Regions from separate parts of the Williamsia sp. Y844 genome, predicted to be linked through region 2. Evidence: riboswitches for the same ligand, from Rfam matches in the RefSeq annotation. Region 2 holds a riboswitch; the other holds the start of a gene.
What was found. A riboswitch is a leader RNA that binds a small molecule or an ion and turns the genes downstream of it on or off. The one in region 2 is predicted to bind cyclic di-AMP.
Positions count from the first base shown of each region.

Region 1: another riboswitch for cyclic di-AMP. It lies ahead of AC1TQG_RS27140 (C40 family peptidase); the one in region 2 lies ahead of AC1TQG_RS21765 (transglycosylase family protein).

Region 1 is NZ_JBXCJB010000006.1:84,855-100,221, forward strand. Features, by position in the region: gene asnB (asparagine synthase (glutamine-hydrolyzing)) at 1-216, opposite strand, end outside; gene ctaC (aa3-type cytochrome oxidase subunit II) at 450-1,526, shown strand; gene AC1TQG_RS27085 (cytochrome c oxidase subunit 4) at 1,545-1,961, shown strand; gene AC1TQG_RS27090 (GNAT family N-acetyltransferase) at 2,033-2,509, shown strand; gene AC1TQG_RS27095 (antibiotic biosynthesis monooxygenase family protein) at 2,533-2,829, shown strand; gene qcrB (cytochrome bc1 complex cytochrome b subunit) at 3,034-4,650, opposite strand; gene qcrA (cytochrome bc1 complex Rieske iron-sulfur subunit) at 4,647-5,819, opposite strand; gene qcrC (cytochrome bc1 complex diheme cytochrome c subunit) at 5,816-6,739, opposite strand; gene ctaE (aa3-type cytochrome oxidase subunit III) at 6,797-7,408, opposite strand; gene AC1TQG_RS27120 (hypothetical protein) at 7,557-8,015, shown strand; gene trpD (anthranilate phosphoribosyltransferase) at 8,156-9,205, shown strand; gene AC1TQG_RS27130 (Lrp/AsnC family transcriptional regulator) at 9,255-9,530, opposite strand; gene AC1TQG_RS27135 (DEDD exonuclease domain-containing protein) at 9,551-11,302, opposite strand; cyclic di-AMP (ydaO/yuaA leader) riboswitch at 11,902-12,085, shown strand; gene AC1TQG_RS27140 (C40 family peptidase) at 12,101-12,685, shown strand; gene AC1TQG_RS27145 (C40 family peptidase) at 12,936-13,952, shown strand; gene AC1TQG_RS27150 (hypothetical protein) at 13,961-15,364, shown strand.
Region 2 is NZ_JBXCJB010000004.1:116,043-131,409, forward strand. Features, by position in the region: gene AC1TQG_RS21730 (MFS transporter) at 1-1,752, shown strand, start outside; gene AC1TQG_RS21735 (DUF2771 family protein) at 1,749-2,282, shown strand; gene AC1TQG_RS21740 (cold-shock protein) at 2,305-2,718, opposite strand; gene AC1TQG_RS21745 (hypothetical protein) at 2,978-3,229, shown strand; gene AC1TQG_RS21750 (flavin reductase family protein) at 3,238-3,750, shown strand; gene moaA (GTP 3',8-cyclase MoaA) at 3,827-4,912, shown strand; gene AC1TQG_RS21760 (MoaD/ThiS family protein) at 4,914-5,162, shown strand; cyclic di-AMP (ydaO/yuaA leader) riboswitch at 5,466-5,664, shown strand; gene AC1TQG_RS21765 (transglycosylase family protein) at 5,672-6,268, shown strand; gene AC1TQG_RS21770 (TRAP transporter large permease) at 6,543-8,129, shown strand; gene AC1TQG_RS21775 (YoaK family protein) at 8,235-8,942, shown strand; gene AC1TQG_RS21780 (MFS transporter) at 9,106-10,503, shown strand; gene AC1TQG_RS21785 (PucR family transcriptional regulator) at 10,494-12,173, opposite strand; gene AC1TQG_RS21790 (GlcG/HbpS family heme-binding protein) at 12,429-12,878, shown strand; gene AC1TQG_RS21795 (iron-containing redox enzyme family protein) at 13,069-13,788, shown strand; gene AC1TQG_RS21800 (Rieske (2Fe-2S) protein) at 13,882-14,268, shown strand; gene AC1TQG_RS21805 (NAD(P)/FAD-dependent oxidoreductase) at 14,262-15,367, shown strand, end outside.

The DNA of each region.
Region 1 (15,367 bases), on a different contig from region 2:
TTCGGGGTTCTCCGGTGGACCCCAGCGCAACGGCTGATGCGAGTGCTCGATATCGATGATCGAGAGCCGATTGAAGCCGAAAACCAGGTCGGAATCATGCCAGGTGCCCGGTTCGTCAGGTCCTCGATGTCGCATGCAATGCAACGCAGATGCGACCAGATCAGCTGACTCGGCGGCCGATGCGTCGCTAGACAGCAGACCTAACAGACCACACACGAAATTGCCTCAATTCGTCCAGGGACGGGGTACAGAACACGCCCGAGTATGCCGCAATCGGGAGTAGCGCCGCGTGCGCGGCCCGGGTTGGGTGGTCCGTCGGCGGCACCGCGGGACACGAACCCAAACCCCGATACGAATGTGAGCCGGGCTTGGTCTACGCTGCGTAGTACACGAGCTACCAATCGTGGAGAGCGTTGTGACTGTTTCCAGTCAGGGCAGGGTAGGAAGGCGTGAAATTGGCACACGGTGGGCAACCTCCGGCATCGACCAAGCGTCAGCACCGCGGACGTCGAATCAAGCAGATAAGCGCAGCCTTGTTCCTAGGCGTTGGCGCACTGATGCTGTCGAGCTGCAGCGCTGAAGAAGCGTTGCGATTCGGTTGGCCAAAGGGCATTACGCCCGAGGCCGAAGACATGCGGCATCTATGGACGTGGTCGGTGATCTCGGCCCTCATCATGGGTGTTCTGGTGTGGGGTCTGACATTTTGGACCATTACGTTCCATCGCCGTAAGGCAGGACAAGACGAGTTCCCGCGTCAGACGGCATATAACGTCCCGTTGGAACTGACATACACCGCGATTCCTTTTGTGATCATCGCGGTCCTCTTTTACTTCACGATCATCGTGCAGAACAAGGTCGAGGCGAAGCAGCCCGATCCTGCAGTGGTGGTCGACGTGACCGCATTCCAGTGGAACTGGAAGTTCGGTTACCGAACCGTTCGTTTCGACGACGGTCAGATTTACGACGGCTCCGAAGCCGACGGGAATCCGTACGACCAGCAGGTCCCGGAGGGCGAGCACCCAGAAGAGTCGGGCGATGAGCACGATGCGCCGTTCCAGGCCCTCGAGAATGACGTTCGGTCGTACCTGAAGTTCGACAAGATCGAGACATTGGGTACCTCGGACGAGATTCCGGTCCTGGTGCTGCCGACCGATCGTCGTATCGAGTTCGAGATCGCGGCGACCGACGTCGTCCACTCGTTCTGGGTTCCGGAGTTCCTCTTCAAGCGGGACGTCATGCCGTTCCCGAAGGAAAACCACTCGGACAACCGCTTCCAGGTCAGCGAGATCGACCGTGAGGGTGCGTTTGTGGGACGTTGCGCGGAGATGTGCGGCACGTACCACTCGATGATGAACTTCGAGGTTCGTGCGGTCAGCCCGGCGAAGTTCGACGAGTACATCAAGTTCCGCGAAGCCAACCCCAACGCGACCAATGCTGAGGCGCTCAAGGCGATTGGTGAGGATCCGCTTGCGATCACCACCAAGCCCTTCGACACCAAGCGCGGCACGCAGACCGCGCCGAACTAGTCACGGAGAAGCTACGAGATGCATATTGAAGCGCGGATCTTCGAGATCCTCACCGGATTCTTTTTCGCAGTGGGCGTGGCGTACGGGTTGGCCACCGGACTGACCAGTAAGAACGTCGAATGGGTTGGCGTCACCGGACTCGTCATGACCGGTGGTCTGGCCATGCTGGTTGGCACCTACTTCCGCTTTGTCGCTCGCCGGGTGGACATCCGCCCGGAGGACTACGAAGACGCGGAGGTGTCCGACGGCGCGGGCGAGCTGGGCTTCTTCAGCGCCGGCAGCTGGTGGCCGATTATGATCGCCGCCGGTGCTGCACTGTTCGCCGTCGCACTCGCGTTCGGGCAGTTCTGGCTCGTTGCGTTTGCCGCGGTCTGCATCATCGGTGCGGTGTGCGGTCTGGTGCTCGAGTACCACGTCGGACCCGAAAAGCACTGACAACAATAATCAGCACTCAGCTCCCAGGTCCGCAGGTTCAACTGCGGCACACCTGGGAGCTGAGTGCTTTCTTGCGTACGGCGATCCGAGCGCTTCTCGACCGGGCCTTCGACGGCGACTTCACCGACGCCGACTTCGATCACGCGCTCGGGGGAGTCCACGCGATGATCACCGACGGTGAAGTGGTGATCGGTCATGCCGCGGTGGTGGCCCGGTCGATCGCCCATGACGGCCGCGCATACCGGGTGGGCTACGTCGAGGCGGTGGCGACTGATCCAGACCGACAGCGCCAAGGCATCGGTGACCGCTTGATGAGCGCCGTAGAGGGCGTGATCGACGGCGCCTACGACTTCGGTGTCCTGGGGGCCAGTGATGCCGGTCTGCGCCTCTACCGAGCACACGGCTGGGTTCCATGGACCGGCCGGTTGTCGGCGATGACTCCGCACGGGTTGATCAAGACCCCTGAAAGCGCCGTTCACGTCTACGGACGGTCAACACCGGTGTCCGGTGAACTGACATGCGATTGGCGCTGCGGCGAGCTCTGGTGACCTGCGCAGGCATGATTGGTTCGATGATCATCGAACATGCGGTCCTACAGGTTCGCCCGGGTATGAGCGAGGATTTCCGTACCGCTTTCTCTGACGCGAGGAACATCATTGCCGGGATGCCCGGATTCGGTGGTCTGACGCTGTCGCAGTGCGTCGAAGATCCGGATCGCTACCTTCTGCTCGTGCAATGGGAGTCGGTGGAGCATCACACCGAGGGCTTCCGCGGGTCGCCGGCTTACCAGCAGTGGCGAGACCTGTTGCATCACTTCTACGAACCTTTTCCTGTCGTTCAGCACTATTCGCAGCTGGACACTGCGTAGTCGCGTGCGTGACCAACGGCCCGATGAAGGTCCGAGGGAACAACGCCCGTCGATACAGTTGGCAGGATGATCGTGGCGACCACGGTGTGCGACGGGACAACGGTGGGGTAGGGGAGTGCCGCTGCCGTCTGCAGCGACAGACCGTCCGCACATACAACAAGAGCCGGACCGCAATTGCGGTCCGGCTCTTGTCTATTGGCCGTGTCAGTCGACGAAGGGATCTCCGCCGCGCTCTTGCAGCGCGCGCAGGGCGTCCTTCTCGTCGTGATGTGCCTTCTTTTCGAGCGCGACGTTGCGAGCCTGCTCTTCGGCGGGGTCGGCGATCAGCAGTGAACCGGTACCTGGTTCGCCGGCGGAGCCGAGCTTGTTCATCCGCTTCGGGAGCGCAGCACCCTCGTACGGCAACGGAATCGGATGTCCGTGGTCGTCGACAGGTCCCAGCGGCTGGTGCAGCTCGATGAACTCACCGTGCGGCAGACGCATGATGATGCCGGTTTCGATGCCGTGCTCGAGCACTGCCCGGTCGCTGCGCTGCAATGCCAGAGCCCAGCGGTAGGCGATGTAGTACGCCAGCGGCGGGACGATGATCAGCCCGATACGGCCCATCCACGTGGTTGCGTTCAGCGAGATGTGGAACTTGTAGGCGATGATGTCGTTCATGCACGACAGCGTGAGGATGATGTAGAACGAGAGCGCCATCGCGCCGACCGCGGTCCGCACCGGCACGTCACGCGGCCGCTGCAACAGATTGTGGTGAGCGGTATCGCCCGTCAGCTTCTTCTCGATGAACGGGTACGTGAACATGAGCCCGAACACGATCGTCAGCACCACAACGACCCAGAAGATGGCCGGGATCGTGTACGCGTTGCCGAAGTAGATCTCCCACGCAGGCATCAGTCGAGCCAGACCATCGGTCCACATCATGTAGATGTCGGGCTGAGAGCCTGCCGAAACGTGCGCCGGGTTGTAAGGCCCGATCGCCCACACAGGGTTGATCTGGAACAGACCCGCGATGATCGCCAGGATGCCGAACGTGACGGCGAAGAATGCACCCGACTTGACTGCGAACACCGGCAGGATCCGGACACCGACAACATTGGTCTCGGTGCGGCCGGGGCCGGGGAACTGGGTGTGCTTCTGGTACCAGACGAGCGCCAGGTGAGCACCGATGAGCGCCAGGATGATTCCCGGGAACAACAGGATGTGCAGGACGTACAGGCGCGGAATGATGATGTCGCCGGGGAACTGTCCACCGAACAGTGCCCAGTGGATCCAGGTTCCGACAACCGGGATACCCAGGACGATGCCCGACATTGCGGCGCGAACACCGGTGCCCGAGAGCAGGTCGTCGGGGAGCGAGTATCCGAAGAAGCCTTCGAACATCGCCAGCACCAGCAAGAAGCAGCCGATGACCCAGTTCGCCTCACGTGGACGCCGGAAAGCGCCGGTGAAGAAGATGCGGGCCATGTGGATGATGATCGACGCCGCGAAGAGCAGCGCTGCCCAGTGGTGGATCTGCCGGACGAAGAGTCCGCCACGGACCTCGAACGAGATGTCGAGTGTGGTGGCGTACGCCTGGGTCATCATGACGCCGTTGAGCGGTTCGTAGGACCCGTTGTAAATGACCTCGGACATCGACGGATCAAAGAAGAACGTCAGGTAGACGCCCGAGATCAGCAGGATGATGAAGCAGTACAGCGCGATCTCACCGAGCAGAAATGACCAGTGCGTGGGGAAAACCTTGTTGATCTGGCGGCGAATACCTGCCGCCATGTGATACCGGGAATCTACAGCCTCGGCCTGCTGTCCGATCTTGCTCATGGCTTGTCCTTCCCCTGGCCGCGTTCCCAGAACGCCGGGCCTACGGGCTCGATGAAGTCACCGGCAGCCACCATGAAGCCCTGCTCGTTGACCGAGATCGGCAACTGCGCGAGAGCACGGGCGGCAGGACCGAAGATCGGTTTCGCGTATTCGAGGGCGTTGAACTGTGACTGGTGGCACGGGCACAAAATACGGTTTGTTTGCTGCTCGAACAGTGATGTCGGGCAGCCGAGATGCGAGCAGACCTTCGTGTACGCGTAGTAGTCGCCGTAGTTGAAGCTCTCCTGGCCTTGACGTTTGATCGCCTTGGCGGCGTCGTTGGGGCGCAGACGGATCAACATGACCGGGTTGCTGACGCCACGAAGACTCTCGATCAGCTTGTGACGTGACTCTTCGGTCTCACCGGTTCCGTCGGACACCCGCCACGGGAACACGGTCTCCATGCCTCCGGCGTCGATATCCTCGGGACGAACCAGGACCACTGACATCGGATTGCCGTTGTCGCGTCGCAAGAAGACCGTCTCGTTGGGATCTTCGGGCGAGTTGTAGATCGGCGACCAACCGGTGTTCCACAGCGGTGCCTTCTTGCCGAGTGCCCACGGGTTCTTGATGAAACCGCCGAGCATTGCGACGACGCCGGTCAGGGCGAAGGCGCCGAGGCCGAACAGACCGGCACGCTTGATCGCCTTGCGGCGGGGGAGCGTGGAGGTGTTCAGCGAATCGGCGAACTCTGCGGCGATGGTCCGCTTGTCGACCTCGGCGGAACCGCCGTCGTGGCGGTCCTGGACCGAGATCTCTTCAGGGATGAATCGCTTGGTGAACTGCACGGCGCCGATACCGAGAGAGAGGATCGACAGACCGAAGGTGAAACCGATGAGCGGGGTGTTGAGGATGTACGCCATGTAGTTGTCACCATCGGGCATCACGAATTCCCAGTGGTTGAACAGGAAGATGATCAAGCACGCGAGGGCCGAAACCCCGGCGAGTGCGAACCAGAATGCGACTGTGCGCTCGGCCCGCTTCTCTGCCTTGGTACCCGGCTCGGGGAAACGCTCCCGGCGGTGGATGACCTCCACGCCGTCGAGGTTCGTGCCGAGCTTGACCAACTCGTCGTGGCTCATCGCATCCAGCTCATCCGGGGTCGGATCTGGTTTCTGCTGGTCGGTCATCTACGTGATCCAATCCACATCGTGCCGGCGACAACAGCAACCGCGCCGACGAACCACATGAACATGCCTTCGGACACCGGGCCGAAGCCGCCGAGTCCGTAGCCGCCTGGGTCCTTCGCCGTGGTGGCGTACTTGACGTAGCCGATGATGTCGCGCTTTTCGTTGTCGGTCAGCTGCCGGTCAGAGAACTTGGGCATGTTCTGAGGTCCGGTGAGCATGGCGGTATAGATTTCCTGCTCGTTCGGCGCGTCGAGGGCGGGCGCGAACTTGCCCGACGACAGCGCACCTCCACGGCCGGTGAAGTTGTGGCATGAGGCGCAGTTCAGGCGGAACAGCTCACTGCCGCGTCCGATGTTGTCGCCCCGCAGAGCACCCTGCTCGATGACCGGGTAGCCGTTCTCGAAGATGACGTTTCCGTCGGCGTCCTTGGCGTAGACCACCTGCGGGCCACCACCGATGGACTGGATGTAGGCGCCGAGCTGGTCGATCTGGGCCTGGGTGAACTTGCTCGGCTTGCGGACGATCTGGGCTTCGCCGCGGACCGCCGGCATACGGCCGGAGGACACCTGGAAGTACACCGCCGCATCGCCGACGCCCACCAGTGACGGACCGCGATCGGCAACACCTTCGAGGTTCGCGCCGTGGCACGTGATGCAAGAGGTCTCGTAGAGCTTCTTGCCGTCTTGGACCAGTGCGGCAGTGGAGTCACTGTCCGCTTTGGCGACCTGGGCTTCAGGCGTGATGGCTGCGGCCAGTCCGCCGGCGACAACCAGACCTGCCAACAGGAGAAGAGCTCCGGAGGCGCGACGACGCAGTTTGCGGCGCGACTTGGATTTCTTGGCGTCTGTGCGGCCGGTGCCCTCGCTCAGGGCACCCGTTTCCGAATCCCCGGGTGAGGTGGGTGGGGGAGATGAACTCATCTGTATCTCTCTGCTTAGCGGACTGACTTTGCCTGTGCCAAAAGACTGTTTCGGCCGTTACCGAATGAAGTAAATGGTCGCGAACAGCGCGATCCAGACGATATCGACGAAGTGCCAGTAGTACGAGACGACGATCGCGGCGGTGGCCTGTGCCGGGGTGAACTTGCTGAGCCGGGTACGGAGCAACAAGATGACGAAGGCAACGAGGCCGCCGATCACGTGCAGGCCGTGGAAGCCCGTCGTGATGTAGAAGACCGAACCGTAGGCACTCGACGAGAGCGTGGTGCCCTCGTGGACCATGTGGTAGTACTCGTAGCCCTGTCCGGCGACGAAGAACGCGCCCATGATCAGGGTGATGGTGTACCACCGTCGGAGACCGAAGACATCGCCCCGCTCGGCGGCAAAGACGCCGAGCTGACATGTCACCGAGGAGAGAATCAGCACGGCGGTCACGGGGATCGCCAGTGTCAGATTGAGCTCGGTGGGCTCCATCGGCCAATTGCCGTAGTTTCCGGCTCGTGCCACGAAATACATCGCGAACAATCCGGCAAAGAACATCAGCTCGCTCGAAAGCCACACAATGGTGCCAACGCTGACCATGTTCGGTCGGTTCAGCGAGTGCACGCGCTGGGTGATAGCTGATCCTGTGGGTGCTGCAGCGCTAGTCACCAGAGAAGTATGACGGTTCGTAGTAAGCCCTGACTACTCGGGTCCAGATTTTTTTCAGCCCCGATGCGGCCGCGCTGGTAGTGGCACTGAAACGGTTCGCTGCGGCGTGTCCGAGATGTTGTTCAGGGCCACCTGAGAGGCTGGTGGGGTGGCACGTGATGTGAATGGCAATCCGATCGAGGTCCCCCGCTGGCGGCGACTGACAAGTCGTCTCGGGGGCGGGCGAAAGGCCAACGGAGAGTTGTCGGTCGACGACTCTTCGTTGACGATCACCGCCGAGAGTTTCGACGATGCGGAGGCGGCGTCGACGACCCTTTCGGCCTCACAGTGGCGCGCCGACGAACAGTCCGTGTTGCGACACCTGCTGGTGGTGTCCGAAGATTCGGTCGAAACGGTCATCGGGTTGGCCGCGCAGGACCACTACCAACTTGTATCGGCGGACGTTCCGCACTCGGTCGAGATCGCCGCGGGACAGATCGTCGTGGCGTTGGCGCGGGTGCAATTGATCGATGCCCTCCACGTATCTCAGGAGCGCTCGCGCATGGCGGGGCTCGCGCAGCGTCACGGTGGCACAGTCATTGCCTGGCAGGTGCTGCAGCCGCGTTGAGGGCTGGTGTTGTTGCAGTGGCGGAAGCAGCCTGCCGGTTTTGTCGCAGCAGGTGCTGCAGCCGCGTTGACGGCTGGTTGTTGTTGCAGTGATGGAAGCCTAGGTGGTCGTTACGGTTGGGCAGTGGATACTCTTTTCGCGTGACCCACTCCGATGCGCAGGCCCGCAGCTGGCCTCAGGTACTTGGAGTCCTGGCCGATGGCCGGGACCTGACCGCTGACGGCGCCGAGTGGGCGATGAACGAGATCATGTCGGACAACGCGACGCCGGCGCAGATCGCCGCATTCGGTGTGGCACTGAAGATCAAGGGGCCGGTCGCCGCCGAATTGCGTGGTCTCGCCGATGCCATGCTCAGCCACTCGACGGTGGTTCCGACGTCCGTGGCCTGTGTCGACATCGTCGGCACCGGTGGTGATCGCTCGAATACCGTGAACATCTCGACGATGACAGCTGTTGTCGTCGCGGCTGCCGGTGTGCCGGTGATCAAGCACGGCAACCGGGCCGCGACCTCGAAGAGTGGTGGCGCCGATGTGCTGGAGGCGCTGGGTGTGAACATCGCGCTGACGGCCGACGGCGTCAGCCGGTGTGTTGCGGAAGCCGGTATCGGATTCTGTTTTGCCCCGGTCTTCCATCCGGCGTTGCGTTTTGCTGCCGCACCGCGCAAGGAGATCGGCATCCCCACGGTTTTCAATGTGCTGGGTCCATTGACCAATCCGGCACGTCCGACGAGCGGGCTTGTCGGTTGTGCTTTCGCCGATCTGGCGCCGGTGCTGGCACAGACCTTTGTGGAGCGTGGCGATTCAGTGCTCGTGGTCCGCGGCGACGACGGCCTCGACGAGTTCACCACCACGTCGACCTCGACGGTGTGGCAGGCATTCGACGGTACGGTGCGCAAACAGACGGTGGATCCGACGACGCTCGGGTTGGCCCGGGTGCAACTGTCGGCGCTGCAGGGCGGGGATGCCGAACACAACGCCGCCGTCGCGCGAGAGGTCTTCGCCGGCGGGACGGGACCTGTCCGGGATGCGGTGCTGCTCAACGCCGCCGGCGCACTGACCGCGTACCGTCCGCAACCCGATGTCGATCTGCACGAGCAGTTACGTCAGCACATGGCCGTGGCCGCGGCAGCAATCGATTCGGGTGCTGCCGCAGCACGGCTGGCCGATTGGGTCCGCGTCAGCAACGCCTGACCCGACTCTTGGGCGAGATCACTCGCCGCCCGGATCATTCGCCGCCAGATCACTCGCCGATGGAGAAGCCCGCGTCGACGTCGGCGCTCGAATAGCTCTTGAACGCGATATGGGTTGCGGTGTGCTTGACCCCGGGGAGCCGGCTGATGGATTCGGTGACCACGTCGGCGATCTTCTCGTGGTCGCGGACTCGGAGTTTGGCGATCAGATCGACGTCCCCTGCGCACGAATAGACCTCGGTGACACCGGGGATGTCGGCGACCGCCTGCGCGGTTTCGGGGATCTGGTGGACATCGGTCTGAATCAGGACGATCGCGGTAATCATGGATTCAGACTAGTGCCGGATCAGGTCTGATCGATATCGATGGTGCGATGTGCCGAACCGACGAGTTCCCGCCACTGCGCCCACCGTCCGGCGCCGTGTCTCGGGAGGCTGAATCCGCTTGTGGCGCAGACAATTCGAACGCCAGGACTGGTGAGCCACCGAAAGACGAGTGCGGCTTCCTCCGGCGCGGCGCCGCAGAGTGGTCCGGTCGCGGGGATCACGGTCTCGGCCGAGGCGGCGAGCAACTCGACCACCGGCATCGGAGAGACTCCGCGGACCGCGACCCCGGCGCTGGCCAGGCGCCCGTGACGGATGACGGCAAGGTCCCAGCCACCACGCCCGTCGGGTGCGGCGGCCACGAGTTCGGAGATCCTGGCAAGCGCGGCGAGGCGCTGACAGCGTTCGAGATGGGCGATGAGTTGATCGAGGCGGTCGCGCAGGCGGGCGGCGTTCTCGAACAGTTCTGCCTCGGACAGGGTGGTCAGTCGATCCAGCGCGGCCACGACGGGTGCATCGCTGCGCCCGGAGAGCAGGTCGGCCACAGCCTGCGCCCGCCGGCTGTAGGCGTCGGTGTCCACCGATTCGGCGGTCGCGCCATGGCAGCCGCCGACGATCCGCCTGCCGTCTGGCCCGACCTCACACTGATGTAGACCGTCAGCGCGCAGCGGGGTCCGGCAGGTGCGAAGTTCGCAGAGCTCGGAGATGAGGTCGGCTATGTCGTAGGCGACGGTCCGCGATCGGACCGGACCCAGAGCCACTGTCGTTGGGGTGCGGCTCACCTTCAGGCGCGGAAACGGCTCGTCGGTGAGGCAGAGCCACCAACCGCGGTGGGGGAACTTGGACCGGCGGTTGTATGGCGGGGCATGGGCGCCGAGCAGGCGCAGTTCCCGGACCCCGGCCTCGATGCGGTGCGCGCATTGCACATGATCGACGCGGGTGGCCAGATCCACCATCTCCCGGATGCGGGTGCGGGTCTCCGAGCCGGTGAAATAGCTGCGCACGCGCCGCCGCAGATCGACCGCGGTCCCTATATATAGGACTTCGTCCGACGGGCCGCGGAAAAGATAGACACCGGGCTCGGCAGGCAAGTGATCGGACAGGACTCTCTTGCTGCGGGTCGCTGCCGAGATCCCGGGGAGGTAGTCGCGCAATTCTCTATATGTATGGATGCCCTGGTTGCCGACCCGCTCGAACAAGCGGTGAAGTACCTCCACTGTGGCGCGGGCGTCGTCGAGTGCTCGGTGGGTGGGGCGGGTCTGTACGGCGAACAATGCGGCGAGGGCGGAGAGTTTCACCGTGGGCGCCTCCTCGCGGGTCAACACCCGTCTGGCGAGCTTCACGGTGCACAGCACCCGGTTGAAGTTCCACGGATGACCGAGTTCGGTGGCGGCAGCGCGAAGGAAGCCGACGTCGAATCGTGCGTTGTGCGCCACGATCACCGAATCCTGAGCGAATTCCAGGAATGCCGGGAGCACCTGGTCGATGGTCGGTGCCCGGTAGACCATCGCTTCGGTGATCCCGGTCAACCGGACGATATGCGGGGGAATGCCGCGTTGGGGATCGACGAGCGTCGCAAAGTCGCCGAGTATCTCGCCGCCGCGGATCTTGACCGCACCGATCTCGGTGATGCGATCGTCGGTGGGACTGCCGCCAGTGGTCTCGAGGTCGACAACAACAAAGGTTGTCTCCCGCAGAGGTTGGTCGTCCGGATGCGCCAGAGTCGGGTCGTCAAACGACATCTGAGCCCCAACAGCCTCATCAACACCACTCATAACACTCACGTCGCGAACACTAGTTCGAGCCTCCGACAACGTTGAGATGTTTCCGGCCGCAGGGGGCGGGGTAAAAGATCCGGGATGTCTTGTCGGATGGTGCCGCTAGCGTCGCGATCGATGTAACAAAAGCCGGCTCATCTCGGCTCCGGGTAAACCCTGAGGGCCCCTGAGATCGAGATGAGTGGCCCAATGAGACGGAGATCACATTGCTCATCGAATGCAGCACCTGCCCGGGTCGTCCAGTTGAGTGTGACGGCTGCATGATGACGGTTTTCATGGGTCCCGTAGGGGTCCGGAGCAGCGAGGATGCGGAAGTTCGCTGTGATGAATTCGTTATTGATCACGAGGCCCGCCTCGAGGATGCAGTGGCGATGTTCCGCGCCGCGGGCATGCTCGCGAAGTCTGACACTCACGATCATCGCGTAAGGCCCGGCGCAGGTGGGGGCCACTTTTCGGGGCAGAATCAGCCCCAATTGTGGGCTGTGTAACACGACACGCCGGGGGACCTCTGTCGTCCTTCCGGTGGACATTCGTCGCCACGGTTTCGTAACCTTTCTGAGACCTTGCGAAAGCGTTCACTCCATCCGGAGCGAATCGTGAGGTCGCCGCTTAATCACCAACACGGTGAACCGGGGAACCATCTGATGCAGACCACAAGTCCGCATTTGGGGTGAATCCCATCGAACCCTGAGGTCTCAACGACTTTGCGGGTTCACCGGGTAGGGCCATCTTCCGGCCCGAATCCGACAGCTAACTCGGTCAGCGGATAGGGAAGAAACAAGGAGATCTCGCTTCGTGGCGAAACATCGTTTGAACAAAGAAAGCCGTGGGGCCAAGAGTGCCCGCGGTGCACTCATTGCCGGTTCGATCACACTCGGCACCCTGGGTATCGCCGCAGCGCCTGCCTTTGCCGCACCGGTGACAGTTCCCGGTGTCGGAACTTTCGACATCCCGGGTGTGACCCCGGAAATGATTCCGAATGAGCTGAAGCCGGAGAACCTTCTCCCCGGCGTCGCCGCTGCACCCGCACCCGTCAAGGCTGCCGGTCAGGTCGCTGCGGACGCCGCAGTCAGCAAGATCGGTTCGCCGTACGTCTACGGCGCAGCCGGCCCCAGTGCTTTCGATTGCTCGGGTCTCGTCTACTGGGCGCATCAGCAGGCCGGTCAGACCATTCCTCGTGACAGCTACGGCCAGCTCGGCGGAGGCACCAGCGTCAGCGCTGCGGACGCCCAGCCCGGCGACGTCGTGATCTACAACGGTGGCGGCCACGCCGGCATCTACATCGGTGGCGGTGAAGTTGTGCACTCTTCCACCGAGGGTGTGCCCGTCGCGCGTATGGCTATCAACGGTCAGTCGATCGTGGACATCCGCCACTACTGAGCAACCAGAACTGAATAGGCCATCGGGCGGGTCCGCATCCTTGCGGTCCCGCCCGACGGCATCCGGCCACCGGTGCGGCGGGTGAGGTCTGGCGATTCACATCGTCGGCCCATGCGCGCTGTGTAGCCTGGCCGGGTTGGTCAATTGCAGTGCAAGGGGATTGGTCGTCGGGTGACCGTCGACCAGAGTTGTGAACGTCGGTTAACGAGGAGTTGTCAAAGTCGTGGTGCGTGAGGGATATGCCGCCGTGATGCGGACTGCCGTTGCCGGAGTGGTCGTGGCGTTGGCGGTCACGCTGGGCGCCGGTGCGCAGGCAAGTGCCGAGCCTGCCCCGCAGAGCCCCGACGTGATGCTCGCCGATTACACGAAACTCGGGCGTGAAGCCGAGCAGGCCACCGAGGCGATCCACACGGCCACCATCGAACTGGGCAAGCAGCGCGAGGCCGTTGCGACGGCGACCAAGGACACCGAGGCGGCCGTGGCCAACCTCGCGGCACTCGACGAGCAGGCCGAAGGTCTCCAGGGCGCAGTTGATGCGCTCGTCACCGCCAGTTACAAGGGTGCGCGGGTCAACCGTCTCTACGCGGTGCTGGTCAGTGATTCGCCGCAGTCGCTCCTCGATCAGATGGCCGGCCTGGAGATGATCTCGCGGCAGACCGTCGAGGACGTCAAGAGGTTCACGACCGCGAAGACCAAGGCAGAGAATGCCGAGAAGGCCGCGTCTGATGCCAAGCTCAAGGCCGAAGCCGCCGTGGCCACCGCGGAGAAGACCAGCGCCGACCTGCAGGCCCAGCAGAGTGAGCGCGTCTTCAAGGCGACCGAGATCCGGGCCATGTATCAGGCACTCACCGGCAAGCAGCTCGCCGAACTCGCCGGTGGGAGCGTCGACTTCGACCCGAAGCTGCTGCCGGCGGGCACCGCCCCTGAAGTGGTCGCGGTCCGTGCGGCGATGACCCGGGTCGGCGATCCGTACGTCTGGGGCGCCACCGGCCCCGACCAGTTCGATTGCTCGGGACTGATGGTCTGGGCATATAAGCAGGCCGGTAAGACGTTGCCGCGGTCGAGCCAGGCCCAATTGGCCGGTGGAACCCAGGTATCCCGCGACGACATGCGTCCAGGCGATCTGATCATCTACTACCCCGACGCAACCCACGTGGGCATGTACATCGGCAACGGGTACGTGATCCACGCGTCGACCTTCGGTGTGCCCGTGGCGGTTGTCCCGGTCGACAAGGGCGGCCCGTTCAACTCTGCCCGTCGGTACTGACCATCTCGGTGCGCAAGGGATTGGCTGCCCTCGCTCCACGGACCCGCCGGATCATCTGGGTGGTCGTTGCTGTGGTGCTTGTCGCTGTTGTGGCGGTCGCGGCCACCGTCATTTTCCGTGACTCATCCCAGGATTCGGTATCAGATCCCGCCGCACCCGCTGCGCGTCCGGCAAATCCGTATGAGCAGGCGCGAACGCTCGGGGTCACCTTGACCCTGCAGGCCTATACCGATGCGTTGCGCAATGCCGAACCGGCCGCGGCGCTGGCACAACTCGACCCGTCCGCCGACCTCGCCCTGCGCACCCAGGCCGAGCTCAGTGCCGCCGGCGTCGGCGATCTGCCGTTGACGACCTTCGAGTACCGGCTGTCCGAGCGTCGCGATTTCGAACGGATGGTGCCTGCGCAGATCCAGGAAACACTCGACGCCGCAGGCAGTGTCGATTCCTGGGTCGCACCGGTCCAGCTGCGATATGCCTACGCGGGTATCGACGCCAAGGCCGTGGTGGTGGACATCCCGATGGTCATGGCCCAATATCCCGACGGCTGGCGGATTGTCGCCGAAGCCGCACCACTGTTCGGCGAGCCCCCGGCGCCGGGTCAGGTGTGGCAGTTCCCGGATCCCGGTTCCCAGCAGGTCGCAACCGATCCCGGCGAGTCGCTGGTACTCACCAACGGCAGCGACCGCCGATTCACCGAAGAGATTGCGCGGCAGCTTCCGGCCGCGGTCACTGCGGTGAGCCGGTTCTGGGGGACGAAGTGGCCGCAGAGTGCCGGGGTGGTCGCCGCGGCGACCGACGACGAGTTCCGTTCGCTGACAGGGGCATCTCCCGGCGATGCCGACGCCGCTGCCGCGGTCACGGTGTTCTCCGGGATCGACCGACCGGACGGGGCCGCGCCGACCGCCATCGGCCAGCGCGTGGTGTTCACTCCGCAAGCAGCGCAACTCGATTCCGCGGACCTGGCCGTGGTCTTGCGCCACGAGGTGTTCCATGTGGCGGCGCGCACGGCCACCGCGGAGAACGCCGCCATCTGGATCACCGAGGGCGTCGCAGAGTATGTCGGCCGCAGCGGGACCTACACGGACCTGGCGCAGGCGGCTCCGGCCCTGGCCGCGGAGATCGCGGGCTCGGGGCCACCGGAAGATCTGCCGAGCGATGCCGATTTCTCGCCGAGCAATCCCGATGCGGCCGTGTCGTACCAATCGGCCTGGTCGGTGGCGGCCTTCATCGCCGAGACGTTCGGCGAGGACAAGCTCCGGAACTTTTACGTCGCCCTTGCCGGTGCCGACCAGCCGGTGGACCCCGTACTGGTGGTGGCGGCCCAGGACACCGCGTCCGCAGTGGTGCTGAGGATCTCGCGCGAAGAACTGGTGCGGCAATGGCGCGATTGGCTCACCGCGCAGATACGGTGAGCT
Region 2 (15,367 bases):
AACCAACCGCCCGAAAACCAGCCACCCCCGAATCAACAGCCAACGAGGCAACAGCCCCGGAACCAACCGCCGCGGAACAACCCCCCACGACAAGATCCGTCCGGGGCATACCCGCCACCCGGTGCACCCGGTCGCCACGACACCCGACAGCAGACGTCGCAGAACCGGCACCTGCCCCCGCTCGACGAGACCGACTACCACAGCGACGACAAAGCCCGCGCCATGCCGCGCAAACTCACCGTCACACGGGTGGCGGCCATGCGCGGTCGCGAACTGACGTCCAAGGGCCTGGGGAAAATCCATCAGGCCGCCACGGCGGACGGCGCCGATCGATCCGGACTGACCGCGCTCACGTACCCGACGGTCGTCAACTTCGCCGTCGACGCCGCGATGACGATCGCGCTCGCCAACACCCTGTTCTTCGCCGCGGCCAGTGCCGAATCCAAGGGCAAGGTCGGGCTCTATCTCGCGCTGACCATCGCCCCGTTCGCGATCATCGCGCCACTGATCGGACCACTGCTCGACAAACTGCAACGCGGTCGCCGGATCGCCATGGCCGGAACATTTCTCGGCCGGACCATCCTGGCGCTGCTCGTGATGGCCAACTCCGGATGGGATGCGGCCTCGAGCCAACTCACATACGACCCATGGGTGCTCTACCCCTGTGCCCTGGGAATGTTGGTGTTGTCCAAATCCTTTGGCGTTCTCAAATCCGCGGTGACGCCACGCGTCCTCCCGCCGACCATCGACCTGCCGAGGGTGAATTCACGGTTGACCACGTTCGGCCTGGTCGGTGGCACCATCGTCGGTGGCGGCGTGGCCGCCTTCTTCGAGATGACGCTCGGCAAGGTTCTGCCGCTGCACATTCCGGGCGCGATGGTGTGGCTGGCGATCATCACCGTCGTCGGTGCGGTGCTGTGTATGCGGATCCCGTCGTGGGTCGAGGTCACCGAGGGTGAGGTGCCGACGACGCTGACGTACCACGGTGAGCCGGCCCGAACCCAGATGCCGTCACCCGACGAAACCAAGAAGTCGACGGTCAAAGCGCTGACGGCAACGATCCGGCAACCGTTGGGCCGCAATGTCCTGGTGGGACTGTGGGGCAACGGGACGATCCGCATCCTCACCGGGTTCCTGACGCTGTTCATCGCCTTCTACGCAAAGTCGCAGCAGGGTGGCGGCAGCGGTTGGGCGCAGGTCGCGATGCTCGGCGCGGTGGGTGCGGCAGCCGGTATCGGCAACTTCATCGGCAATGCCACCGGAACCCGGCTCGAGCTCCCGAATCCTCAGCGCATCGTTGTGATCGTCACCGGTTCGTGTGCCCTCGTCGCGCTGCTCGCCGCGGTCTTCGGCAACCTCATCTTCGTCATCATCGCCGCATTGATCGCATCCGGAACCAGCGCAATCGGCAAGGTCTGCCTGGACTCGTCCATCCAGGACGATCTGCCAGACGCGTCCAGAGCGTCCGCATTCGGTCGCTCCGAGACCGTGCTGCAGATGGGCTGGGTGTTCGGGGCCTCCCTTGGCGTGTTGCTGCCGACCAATCTGTCCATCGGATTCGGTGTGGTCACCGTTCTGCTGGTCCTGGGCTTCGCCCAGACCTTTGTCACCAACCGGGGATCGACCCTGGTACCCGGTTTCGGCGGCAAGCGACCTGACATGACAATGCCGACCGGCGCAATCCACGTCGATCCCACCGTGCGGGAGTCGTGGAACAAGGACACACGGAAAAAGGGTGCTCGCGAAGAATGAGTTTGACCGCAGGCGAAAAGAAGTTCGCCACCATCGCGGCGATTGTTGCCGTCCTGTTCGTAGCCATCGTCGGCGGCTCGGTTGCCGCACTGACCGCGGGCCACAAGAGCGACGACATCCCGTACCTCCAGGTGGCCTCCGGCAGCACATTGGTCCGCGTCGAACCGCTGGCCTACTGCACCATCGATCTGTCCAAATGTGAGGGCTCGGCGACGAATCCGCCCACGCGGGTTCCCGTTGCCGTCGGGGACACGCTCATGGTGTCGTTGTCCCATGAACTGGCTGTCGGACCGTGGATCCTGGTGGTGCAGTATCTGACCGCCGAAGGTTTCGACAATGGAACCGAGACCATCTACCTCAGCGATTCCAAACGCACCATCACGTTGCCATCGACCGAGGACAAGATTCTGGCCGTTGTCCAGATCACCCAGCCGTCGCAGATCGAGACCGAACCAGGCGTCTTCATCCAACGAGGCATTTGGGGTATCGACACACTCCCCGACGGCGTCGACGTACCCGCTTCCGGGTAGGTCGGCCCCGCCGAGGGTGGAATCAGGATTCGAGTTCGCGGGCCACGGCCCGGACAACCTCTGAAATACGTTGTGAAGTCTTGCGATCGGGGTAGCGACCAATGCGCAGATCGGGCTGCACCTTGCCTTCGAGCAAGGTGATCAGATCGGCGACCATGCCGTGGAGCTCGTCGGGACTATGCCGCTTGGGCTGCTCCTTGCGGGCTTCCCGGGTGTTCTTGGCAACGCTCGGCGCGGGGTCGAGAATCTTGACCGTGAGCGCCTGCGGACCGCGACGACCCGCAGCCATGCCGAACTCGACCTTCTGGCCGGGCTTGAGCGCCTCGGTTCCAGCGGGGAGCGCTGACGAACGTACATAGACGTCTTCGCCATCATCTTGCGAGAGAAAGCCGAAGCCCTTCTCCGCGTCGTACCATTTCACCTTGCCGGTAGGCACTGTGCTCACCCTCATCTGTTCGCGTGACCCAAAACGAAAGCGCCCGCTGTGACAAGTGCGGTCCAGCCAGACGCGTTTGATCAGTCTAGCCCCTCGACCAGGCTCCCAACACCATGGTTTCCCCCATCGCGCAACCGTGACAGCGAGCTCCGCCTTCGGCTTCGTCCGGCAGGTGAGCGAGCTCCGCCTTCGGCTTCGTCTGGCAGGTGAGCGACCTCGCCTTCGGCTGTATATGCGGCACTGCACTACCGTTGACCACATGCGCAAAGCCGAAGGCGCCGGACTGCTACGGGTTGCGGTGGGGTTGTTCGCGATTGGGCTCATCGCCCTGATCGCACTGTTTCTCGCCGAGCCGATCACCGGCGAAACCGCTCCCCTGTTCGTCTATCTGCTCATCATGTGTGCGCCCTTGGGATTTTTGTTCGGGCTGATTTTTGCCCTCCGATCAGGGCGCCGGGCGCAACAGCAGGCCGACCAGTCCGGCGACAACAACAGCCCCCCACTAGAGTGACGCTCGAGATGAGCCTTCATATTGACGGAGCCCTGACGCCCACCAGCGATGGTTCGGCCCTGCGGCGTGCCTACAGTTGTTTTCCAACCGGCGTGGTCGCCGTATGCCATCAGGGCGACGGTGACCCGATCGGTATCGCGGCGAGTTCCTTCGCCACCGTTTCCCTCGATCCGCCACTGGTATCGCTGTGTGTGCAAAACGAGTCGACGACGTGGCCGAAGCTGCACTCCGCTGCCGTCCTCGGGGTGTCGGTGTTCGCACACGACCAGGACGCTGAGTGCAAGCAGTTGGCGGGCCCGGCGGCAAAGAGGTTCGACGGACTCAACCTCGAAACAACTGCCGACGGTGCGCTGTTCATCGGCGGCGCGGTCGCCCAACTCGCGTGCGAGATCTACAACGAGATCCCGGCAGGCGATCACAGCCTCGTACTCCTCAAGGTGCTGGCCTTGCGCGCCGACACCGACCACGAGCCGCTGGTGTTCCACGCAAGCGCCTTCCGCGCTCTACAGCGTCGCTCCTGACGGATTTTCCGTCCGACACCGCCCGGTGTCCGCCTGTGCTCACCACGCAGGTGCAGCAAACCGTAGGCTGGGGACTGTGACAGCCATCGCCCTCGGTATGCCGACCGGTCCCAACGCGCGACCGGTGACCGACACCGTGATGCCCACTTCCGGACCGATGATCGACACTTTCGGGCGGGCAGTACGGGATCTACGGGTATCGGTGACCGACCGCTGCAACCTCCGGTGCACGTACTGCATGCCGGCCGAGGGCCTCGATTGGCTCGACAGAGCCGACGTCCTCACCGCCGACGAAATCGTCCGGCTCGTCGGTGTCGCAGTCCGCGACCTGGGTATCCGCGCGGTCCGATTCACCGGTGGTGAACCGTTACTACGCAAGGATCTGACCGAGATCATCAGTGCCGTAGCAGCTCTGGAGCCTCGTCCCGAGATCGCGCTGACCACCAACGGCCTGAGTCTGGCCCGCAGCGCCGAGACTCTCGCCGCGGCCGGACTCGATCGGGTCAACGTCTCCCTCGACACCGTCGACGCGGCACGCTTCGCCTCGATCACCCGCCGTGATCGCCTCCCCGACGTCCTCGCGGGCCTGGCTGCGGCGAGCGCTGCCGGTCTACAGCCGGTCAAGGTGAACGCCGTCCTCGATCCCGACACCGGTCTCGCCGATGCGCCCGAACTCCTGCGGTTCTGCCTGGCCGAAGGATACGAGTTGCGCATCATCGAACAGATGCCATTGGACGCCGAGCATCACTGGTCACGCACGAAGATGGTCACCGCCGATCAGATACTCGACACCTTGCAAGCTGACTTCGAACTACGTCCGGACACCGCACCCAGAGGGGCCGCGCCTGCGCAGCGGTGGCTCGTCGAAGGTCACCACACCCCGGACGGCAAACCGGCCCGGGTCGGCATCATCGCCTCGGTGACACGTCCGTTCTGCGGTGACTGCGACCGGACGCGCCTGACCGCCGACGGACAGCTCCGCAACTGCCTGTTCGCCACTTCGGAGACCGACATTCGAGGTTTACTGAGATCAACTGAGAATTCAGATCAGCACATCGCCTTGCGGTGGCGAGAAGCAACCTGGGGCAAATTGCCAGGCCACGGGGTCAATGACCCAGGCTTTCTGCAGCCCTCTCGGCCCATGTCGGCGATCGGTGGCTGACATGGAGATCTGCGTCAGGTTTTTCGCTGCCGCGCAAGCCGCTGCCGGTGTCGAACAAATGGTGATACACCTCACTGACAAAGCGACTCTTGCCGATCTGGAAAATGAATTGGGCCAAGCGAATCCGCAATTGGCCGAAGTGTTGCAACGATGCTCATATCTGCATGAGTCGATAGCGGTCCGAGACCGGTCGCGCACCCTCGCCGGAGGCGACACTATTGACGTTCTCCCGCCGTTCGCGGGCGGTTGAGCAACCGGACACCCGCCCGCACATCGGGTCATTTGACCCACTTGAGCGCTTCCTCCCTTTGAATGATGCTGTGATGTTACTCACATAACGGTTAGATCACGGATCGGACACGGGACGACACTCATAGCGGTGAGCAGCAAATATGCCAAATCCGGGCCAAAAGTCCCCTCGGGATGCACAGTTGGGGCGCCTCAGATAGGCGTGTGCAAGCGCGAATTAACACGTAGCGTCTCACTCGGTCGAACTGATCGGCCACATTGCAACTGAATATTCTCGGATCGCCGCGCCCAACCTCGTCCCGCGTTCCGAGAAACTCCAAACGTAATTCAGGGACGAGGGCGGGGGACCCAAACATCTCCTGGAGATCACCGGATTCCGACGGTCGATGGCGGCAACGCCCGACACCGACGAAATCCTTGGGGTGCAGTTCCGCGCAGCGGAACCGAGCAACCTCTCGCTCGAACCCGACAGCTGACTTCGTAGGCGCGTGGAGAGAGGAAGTAAACCTTATGTCCGGACGTCATCGTCAGCCGACCAACACCGGTCGCACCGTTGCCAAGATCGCCCTCACCTCTGCCGTCATCGGCGGCGGCGCCAGCCTCGCCTTCGCAGGCGGCGGCAACGCCGGAGCGGCCACCGACTCAGAGTGGGACCGCGTCGCACAGTGTGAGTCGGGCGGCAACTGGGCCATCAACACCGGAAACGGTTACCAGGGTGGCCTGCAATTCTCCCCGAGCACCTGGACCGGCCACGGCGGCGGCGAATTCGCCCCGTCCGCAGACCAGGCCTCCAAGGAGCAGCAGATCGCTGTTGCCGAGCGGGTCCTCGCTTCGCAGGGCAAGGGCGCATGGCCCACTTGCGGCACCGGCCTGAGCGGCGCCACCGAGCGCGAAGCTCCCACCGCGGCTCCGAACCTGGAAATCCCGGCCGTGCCCGAGCTCCCGAACCTGTCACAGGCGACCGACGACATCGTCGCTCAGCTCAAGGCCACCATCGATGATCCCGCGCTGCACGACCTGCTCGATCAGGCCAACGCCCAGGGCGACCTCACCCCTGATCAGGTCGCACTGTTCAACGAGTACAAAGGCTACCTCCCCGCTTCCTGATCCACCCTCAGGAAGCCCCTAGACGAAGGACCCCACACGCGACGCGACGTCCGTGTGGGGTCCTTTTCCAAATTCAGGAGCAGGCCGGGGAGATGACCCGGCGTTACCGGGCAGACATGGAAGTAACACGCCCGTAACAATGCGTGAAGATTGCACATCTATGACGTGAACGACTGTGCAACGTTCGCGTTGCCGGGCACCGGTGCAGGCGGAAAACTCAAGTCGCACAGCCCCGCACCATATCGGCCCAGGTGCGTTTTCCGGAGGAGCCACATTGAACGCTCATCTCACTGCCGCCCATTGGGTGTATCTCGTCGGGATCATCGTCATCCTCATCACGATGGCAATGCGCAAGAACATCGTCGTACCTGCTGTAATCGCCACATTTCTGACCGCTTTCGTCTTCTCCGGCAGCATCATCACCGGTCTCGCATCGATCTTCAATGCCAGTCTTGTTGCCGCCAAAGAGCTTTTCAACATCTTCCTCATCATCGCCATGGTCACGGCAATGTTGGGCGCACTTCGTCACATGGGAGCCGACCGCCTGATGGTCGCTCCATTCAGGCGCGTGATGCGTACCGGCACAAGCAGTTTCATCGTTCTGGCGGTCGTCACCTACGTGATCTCGTTGTTCTTCTGGCCCACACCTGCGGTTCCACTCGTGGGCGCAGTGCTCATCCCGGTGGCCATCCGCGCGGGTCTGTCGCCACTGTCGGTGGGTATGGTCATCGCCATCTGCGGTCAGGGTATGGCACTGTCGTCGGACTACATCATCAAGGTCGCGCCCGGAATCTCTGCAACAAGCGCGGGTGTGGACACCGACACGGTGGCCGACAAGGCGATGATCCTCTCGCTCATCGTCGGCCTGACCGCCCTCATCATCACGTTCGTCATGCAGCGCAAACACTGGCGCTCCCCGTCACCGGACCTGCTCGTCGAATGGGAGGCCGAGGCGGACCGTGGTGCCGACGACCTGCGTGATGAGCTGGGCGAAGACGGTGGTGTCGGCGGACCGGGCTCCGAGCCCGCCGGCGGACCCGCTGGACCACGGCCGGACGGCGCAGAACCGGTGGCGATCGCGGCCACCGCCACACCCTCCACTGCGACTGCCGTCATCGAGCGCAAAACAGTCGTGGACGACCAACCGCCTGCGAAGTCGGCGATGGCTCGCACCTTCGCGATGCTGGTACCACTGGTGTATCTGGCCCTCGTGGTCTATCTCATCTTGGGGAAGGTGGGTGTCGTCCCGGCCCTGAAGGGCGGCGATGCAGCCGCCATCGTCGGAGGTATTGCCACTCTCGTGCTCTTCGCGGCCGCCGCGGTCTCCGACAAGGGCAACTTTCTCGAGACCACGTCCGAGCACCTCATCGACGGCCTGGTCTTCGCCTTCAAAGCGATGGGCATCGTGCTCCCCATCGCCGGCTTCTTCTTCATCGGAAACGCCGACTTCTCCGGCGCGATTCTCGGCTACTCCGACGACCAGGCGGGTCCGGCAATCCTGTTCGATCTGGTGAACTCCGCCCAGTCGCACCTCCCGCAGAACTCGTTCGTGACGGCGTTCGGCATCCTGTTCATCGGCATGGTCGCGGGTCTGGAGGGCTCCGGTTTCAGTGGCCTGCCGCTGACCGGTTCACTCTCCGGGGCTTTGGGTCCAGCCGTCGACATGGATCCCTCGACCCTTGCGGCGATCGGTCAGATGGGCAACATCTGGTCGGGCGGTGGCACGCTCGTTGCCTGGTCATCACTCGTCGCCGTGGCCGGATTCGCCCGCGTTCCGGTGCTCGACCTGGCCCGCAAGTGCTTCCTGCCCGTCGTCAGCGGCCTGGTCCTCTGCACGCTGTTTGCCATCTTGTTCCTCTGACACCGATCCGTCTCGAGTGCCCCGCCGCGGAGTATCCGTGGCGGGCATTCGGTGTCGACCGGTCCGCTCGTCCCCCGTCCACGCTCACCGAGGAGCCCACACACCATGCCGCCGCGCTTCCGTCTCGAACCAGCCTTCATACCCGTCATCGTCCTGACATTCGTCACCGGCATCGTCGACGCGGTCGGCTACCTCGCCCTGGATCGGGTGTTCACCGGCAACATGACCGGCAACATCGTCATCCTCGGTATGGGATTGGCCGGAGCCGACGGACTACCGATTCTCGGGCCATTGCTCGCGGTGCTGGCGTTCATGGCGGGTGCGTACGTGGCCGGCCTGCTTCTACGGGGTCACGAGAAGACCTGGCACCTGCGCCGCACCACCGGCCTGCTGGTCGCCGGGGGCAGCGCGCTCGCCGGCTGTGCCCTGGTCCTTGCCCTCGCCGACTCGCACGCCGAACCTGTCCAGATCGCGGTCGCCGCAACCACAGCGGCCGTGATGGGCTCGCAGGCGGCCGTCGCCCGGAAACTGGCAGTGACCGACATGACGACGGTGGTCGTCACCTCCACCCTCACCCAGCTCGCCGGTGAGTCGTTCATGCTGGGCAGCAGGCACAGCCTCGCAAACCGGCGGCTCGCCGCCATTCTCACGATCTTCCTCGGCGCCGTGGCCGGGGCACTGCTGCTACGCCTGCACGTGGCGGTCCCGATGGCACTGGCCGCGGTCCTGATGATCACCGCCGCGATCATCGGTCATCTCGCGGTACGGGAACAACGTCGCGAAGCAGCGGTTCCCAGCGTCTCCGCGGCCTGAATCCGGACGTGGCATCACACGAACCGGTCGGTGCAGTATGCACAGGAATGTACGAAAATGATGTGCACGATGCAGCATTCGCGGTAGTGCTCACCACCCCACGCGGTGAGAAGGTAGGGTGCGGCGCCGGCCACCCGGCCCGGGAGACTGGGATGAGGAACCGATGACCACCACTGCCGGCCCGGCCAAGACGACAAACACAGACGACGCCGGTACCCCGTTGGCCCTCTCGGCACTGCTTGCCGGGACGCTGGTCGGTACGGTCAGCAACAACATCGTCAATGTCCCACTCGCGGAAATACTTTCCGACTTCAACGCCCCTCTCGAAGACGGGGTTCTCGTCGCCGTTGGCTTCTTGCTCACCTTTGCCGCGGCAATGCCGCTCGCCGGGTATGTCGGGGACCGTTTCGGCAGGCGCCGGGTGTACTGCGGTGCCCTGCTGGCCACTGCCGTCTGCTCCGCCGGTGCTGCCACCGCGCCGAGCCTGGCCGCTCTGATCGCGTGGCGGTCACTCGGTGGTGTCGCAGCCGCCGCGTTCGCACCCGCCGTGATGGGCTTGATCGCCTGGCTATTCGGCCCGCAGCGGCGGGCCAGGGCAGTCGGCGCCTGGGCGAGCGTGAACGGGATCGGGCAGGCCGTCGGCCCGTCGATGGGCGGCCTGATCGCCGGGACATGGGGCTGGCGTTGGGTTTTCGTCCCGCTGATCCCGGTGGCGCTCATCGGATTTGCCGGCACGATGCGTTGGATACCCGCCTATCCGGGACGTGTCATGCGCCTGGATGTGACCGGCGCCATCGCGTTGACGCTGGGGGCCGGAGTCTTGGTTCTGGGCCTGACCCTGGTGCCCCAGCCGCGTGTACACGTGGCCGTCGTGCTCGGCTTGATCGGTGCGGCGGGCGCCCTACTCGGTTGGTTCATCTGGCACGCGCGCCGGGCCGCGGCACCCTTCGTCGACGTCCGGTTGGCAGCCGAATCCCGTTTCGTCCGTAGCGCCGTCGCAGCGTGCGCCCAAATGTTCTGTCTGGGTTCAGCTCTGCTGGCCGTGCCGCTCTATCTCAACGACCACGGTGAGTCCACGGCCGCGGCGGGCCTGATCCTGTTCGCCCTGCCGACGGCGATGGCCCTGCTCGGACCAGTGGTCGGGCGCACGTCCGACTCACTCGGCGCCCGCCGGATGATGAGGGCCGGGTTGTGCGTGCTGATTCTCGCCCAGGTCGCGATGGTGTTGGTGGTCTGGGGATCTGACGGCAACCGCCCGGCCATGGTCGGGGCGTTGATCACCACAGGTATCGGGATCGCGATGGTCCAGACACCGGCCGCCGCAGGGTCGACACGATCCCCCGCAGGCGCGCAGGGCACCGGACTGGGCCTGTTCAACCTCATCCGGTTCGGTGGCTCGGCACTCGGCGCCGCGTGGGTCGCCATCGCGATCGACAGCTGGTCGTATCCGGCACTCTTCGGGGTGTGTGCCATCGTGGCAGCGGCCGGTCTCGGCGCCACCTTCCTCGGGCACGATCCAGAAGACGTCGGGGCCCGGCCGGTGAAAGAACCTCAGCGGTAATTGATCTCGCCGTCCACCGCATGGTGGATCTGTTCGAGCAACTCCAGCCGGATGGCCAACCAGACCGTGAACTGGTTCTCCGGCACCCGGACATCGATACGCAGGGCCCGGGTGATCCTGTCCAGCTTGGACAGCATCGTGTTCCGGTGGACATTGAGGTCACGCGCGGCAGCGTTCACGTTGCCGCCGACGCGGAGATATGTGACCAGGGTGTCGTAGAGGTCCGAGCCCGGGCGCAACGGCCCCAACACATCTCGGACGAGTTGTCGGCCACGATCGGTGCCGGAGACGAGTTCGAGGACCCCGAAGCCACGCAGGTCGCGATACGCGATCGACCCGGTCATCTGCAATCGCTGACCGATACCCAGCGCGACCCGTGCCTGCCGATAGCTCTCCCGGATCTGATCGACACCCAGAGCCGAAGCGCCGTGTGCCACCCGGGTGGTGCGTCCGCCGCGACGTTGAGCATCGAAAGCCATCGCCTCCGCGTATTCGCCCATCTCGACTTCGATCTCCCGGTCGTCGCGGGACTTCAATGTCCGAACCACCACCAGCACATCGCCGATCACCGTGACGTACGAGCGGACTGCCGGATCCGGGAGCACTCCCGCGACGTGACGCGCGATCTTCACCAGACTCCCGCTCCGGTCGGAATCGGACGAGTTCGCCTTCGGCGCGGGCACCGGCACCGGCACCACGAAGACACCGAACGTCGATGTGAGGTCGACGTCGTGGTAGTCCGCACGTGTCTGCAGGTCGTGTTCGCTCGCAAAACTGCCGTGTACAAGCGCCTGTACGAAGTCACCCCGTGCACGTTCCTCGGCTTCGTCGACGCTGCGTTGTCGCAACATCTCTGATCCGACGATCGCTGTCGCCTGTTCTGTGACCACCGCATGCTGAGCGAGATCGTGCAGGCCAGGAGACGACGGTCCACCGGCCAGTACGACAACCCAGCCCTCGAACCATTTTCCGAGCATGATGGAGCTCGCGGTACAGGTATACCGGTGCTCCTCATCGTCGAGTTCGACCACGCAGGTGGTAGCGCCGTGTGCGGACCGGCCAGAAGTACGACTCTGCCGGTCCACCAGATTGTTTCGCAGTCGTTCGTACACTGATGCGGTTTCGTCCCCAGGCATGCCGTGTTGGGCGACGACGGTACCGCGGGCATCGAGCGCGAGCGCCGGACACTGGGCAAGCGTCGAGACCTCTCGGATCAGGATCGCCATCCCGGCACCTCGATGCAGCAGCCCGGCGAGCGTGCTGTGCACGTGGGACGAGTACCGCATGACATGCACTTCTTGATTCAGTGACCGTTCTGCCAGAAGACGATTCAGGTCGGCGAAACCGATCGGGAACGACAGTTCGACCACAGCCATATCCTCAGGCAGGACCATGGCGGCGATCGCCGAGGGGATCGAGCCGTCGATGATCAAGGCCGCAGCACCGCGCGCGGCGAGCGCGGTCAATGCCTGCGGATTGCCCCCGATCGCCTCCGGGCGGGCGTACACCGCAACCGCGTCGAGGTTGTCGTAGCGTCCCATGACCTCACTGAACGGAAGTGCCCATGTCAGCGGACGATCCAGGCTACCGGTTCCGGAGATCACCGTTGCACCGGCCATCAGCGTTTCATCCAGGAGGCCGCGGCCGGTGAGTCGAGGGCTGGGTTCCATGACGGTCTGCCTTCTTCCACAGGGAATTTGACGCCGGCGGTTGCCGGACACACTGCATCCACCCATTATCGGGGTCACTCGCACTCAAACGATGTGCACAATGCCCACATATTGTGTTGATCCTAGGCCACTTTCACCACGCCGTCCGAGCTCCGGCGCTGCTAAAAATGAGATGTCCCGATGGCGACCGCCACGATCGGACACCACACCTACCACCGTGACGTTCGGTGGACCCCCCTCGAAGAGAGCGACCCAATGCATCAAATACACCGGATCACACTCGACGACGCGCTGCCCCTTCTCATGGCCGGCCGCGCAAAGGCCGATGAGATCGGCGTCAAACAGACGCTCTGCGTCTGTGATGAGAGCGCAAATGTCATTGCCCTGCACCGACTTCCCGGAGCGCGGCTGACCGGGGTCGATATCGCGATCGCCAAGGCATTCACCGCGGCAGGACACGAACGGGCGACGCATCTGTTCAACGAGCCGCCGAACGGCCCCGCGCTCCCCGGTAACGAGGCCTTCGGTATCAGCCACATGCTGCCCGGGAAGTTCGCCATCTTCGTCGGCGGCTTTCCATTGATCTACGACGGCCAGATCGTCGGCGCAGTCGGGATCAGCGGCGGCAACGGCGAACAGGACAAGGCCGTCGGCGCCGCGATGCTGGCCGAGTTCGAGTCCCTCACATCTGTCGCGACCAGCTGATTGTGCACATAGACCGTGATCGCCCTGCAGATCCGGCCACTGTGAACCTGGCCTGGCGAAGTGGTCGCCGATAGCGTCGATAGCACCGAATCCAGGTGTAAATCACCAGTTTTCGCTCATCAAAGGCCGCAACGGAGCTGCCCGCGATTGCGCCCTGCACACGAATCGAACATCCTCGAGAGGTAATACCATGACCGAATTGCTCGGACGCGATGAGTTCCGCACCGCGCTGGAAGGTGCGATCAAAGGCCGTGAGGCCAAGAACGCTTCCTTCAGCAAGGCCTGGGCGGAGGGCAAACTCGAAAAGCACCACTTCGCCCGGTGGGCCGAGAACCACTACCACTACGTCGGACCGTTCTCCGACTACCTGGCGAACATCTACTCCAACACCCCCGACCATTACACCGATGCCAAAGATTTCACCCTGCAGAACATGTACGAGGAAGAACTCGCCGACATCCGGCACACCGACCTCCTCATCAAGTTCGGTGAAGCCTGCGGCACCACCAAGGAACGCATCGAGGATCCCAGCAACATGAGTGCCATCACCCGTGGCCTGCAGTCGTGGTGCTACGCGGTGTCGTCTCGCGAGAATTTTGTGGTGGCGACCGCTGCGCTGGTGGTCGGACTGGAGTCGCAGGTGCCCAGCATCTACAAGAAGCAGATCGTCCCGCTGCGTGAGGTCTACGGGTTCACCGAGGACGAGATCGAGTTCTTCGATCTGCACATCACCTCGGACGTGGTTCACGGCGAACGTGGATATCAGATCGTTCTCGACTGCGCGGACACCCCGCAGTTGCAGCAGCGTTGCCTGCAGCTGGTGCGGTGGGGCGCGGAGATGCGCTTCTCCTACACCAAGGGCCTGTACGACACCTACGTCGCGCCAGACCTGGAGCTCGCGTCGGCCTGATCCCCGGCCGAATTGTGGTCCGGCCCGCGGATCCTCGCGCGGGCCGGACCACCACCACGGACTCGACCACCTCGGGAGAAACGGAAAACCCCCATGCTCGACGACGCACCCCAGTCCACTGCGCCGCCCCAGCACTGGGTGGCGGTGGCCACCACCAAAGAAGTCACGCGACGCCGGAAGCTACGCATCGAGGTCGACGGTATCGGAATCGCCCTCTTCAGTACGGGCGAGAAGATCTACGCCTTTGCCGACCTCTGCGTCCACCAGGACCGCTCGCTGATCAAGGGCACCCTGCTCCACGGGAGGGTGATCTGTCCCGGACATCAATGGCGTTTCGACCTGGAAACCGGCTACGAGGAAGACCAGGACCTCTGCCAGCCCACCTACGGTGTCGCGATCTACGACGACACCGTCTATCTCGATCCGACGCCGCGCATCCGGCGCGGCCACAACGACTCCCGTGAGGATGATCCATCATGACGACCACCGTTGCGACCGTTGGTGCAGGTCAAGTCGCCGCCGTCGTCGCCAGGACCTTACGCCGGCGCGGATTCGACGGGCGCATCGTCCTGCTCGGCGCCGAACCGCATGCGCCCTACCAGCGCCCTCCGCTGTCCAAGGAGTTCCTCTCGGGCCGCGAGTCAGCCGAATCACTTGCATTGCTGACCCCGAAGTGGCTCTCGGAGAACGCGATCGAACTGAGGACCGGGACAACTGTGCGGCGGGTGAGTCCTTCCGACCGCAGCATCGAACTCGATACCGGAGAACTCCTGGACGTCGATGCCGTGGTGTTCGCGACCGGTGGACGTCCCCGCACCATCGAGACCACCGGCAGCCGGCCTGATCTCGTCCACCATCTACGAACGCTCGACGACTCGATGTCGCTGGCGCAGCGTCTCGTTCCGGGCGCTCGGCTCGCGATCATCGGCGGCGGCTTCATCGGACTCGAGATCGCTTCGACCGCAGTCGGTCTTGGTGTTTCGGTCACGGTTCTCGAGCGCGGACCGCTTCCACTGGTCGCGGTCCTCGGATCTGAGATGGCGCAGTTCTGCACCGGTTTGCACCGCGAACGCGGCGTCGAGATCCGAACCGACGCGCTGGTGCGCGAGGTGACGACCTCGGATGCGGGAGTCCGGATCACCCTGTCCGATGGGCACATCGTCGAAGCGGACGCCGTCGTGGTCGGGATCGGGATCGAACCCAACGTCGAGGTGGCGGCCGCCAGCGGGCTCTCGACCGCAGGCGGAATCGTCGTGGACGAATCCGGCCGCACCGGTATCCCCAACATCTACGCTGCCGGGGACGTCGCGTGCCGCGTGTCCGAGGCCGGCTCGAGCCGGGTCGAGCATTTCGACAACGCCAACCGCCAGGCCGGTGTCGTCGCCAACGCGATCCTGGGCCGGGAAACCGCCTCTGACGATCCCCACTGGTTCTGGTCCGATCAGTACGGGATGAACATCCAATTGACCGGCAGCACCCAGGGCGCCACCGACCTCGTCATCCGGGGAGACCAGGATTCCGGCGAGTTCGCCGCCTTCTACCTGCAGGAAGGTGTCCTGCGTGCGGCGTTCGCGATCGA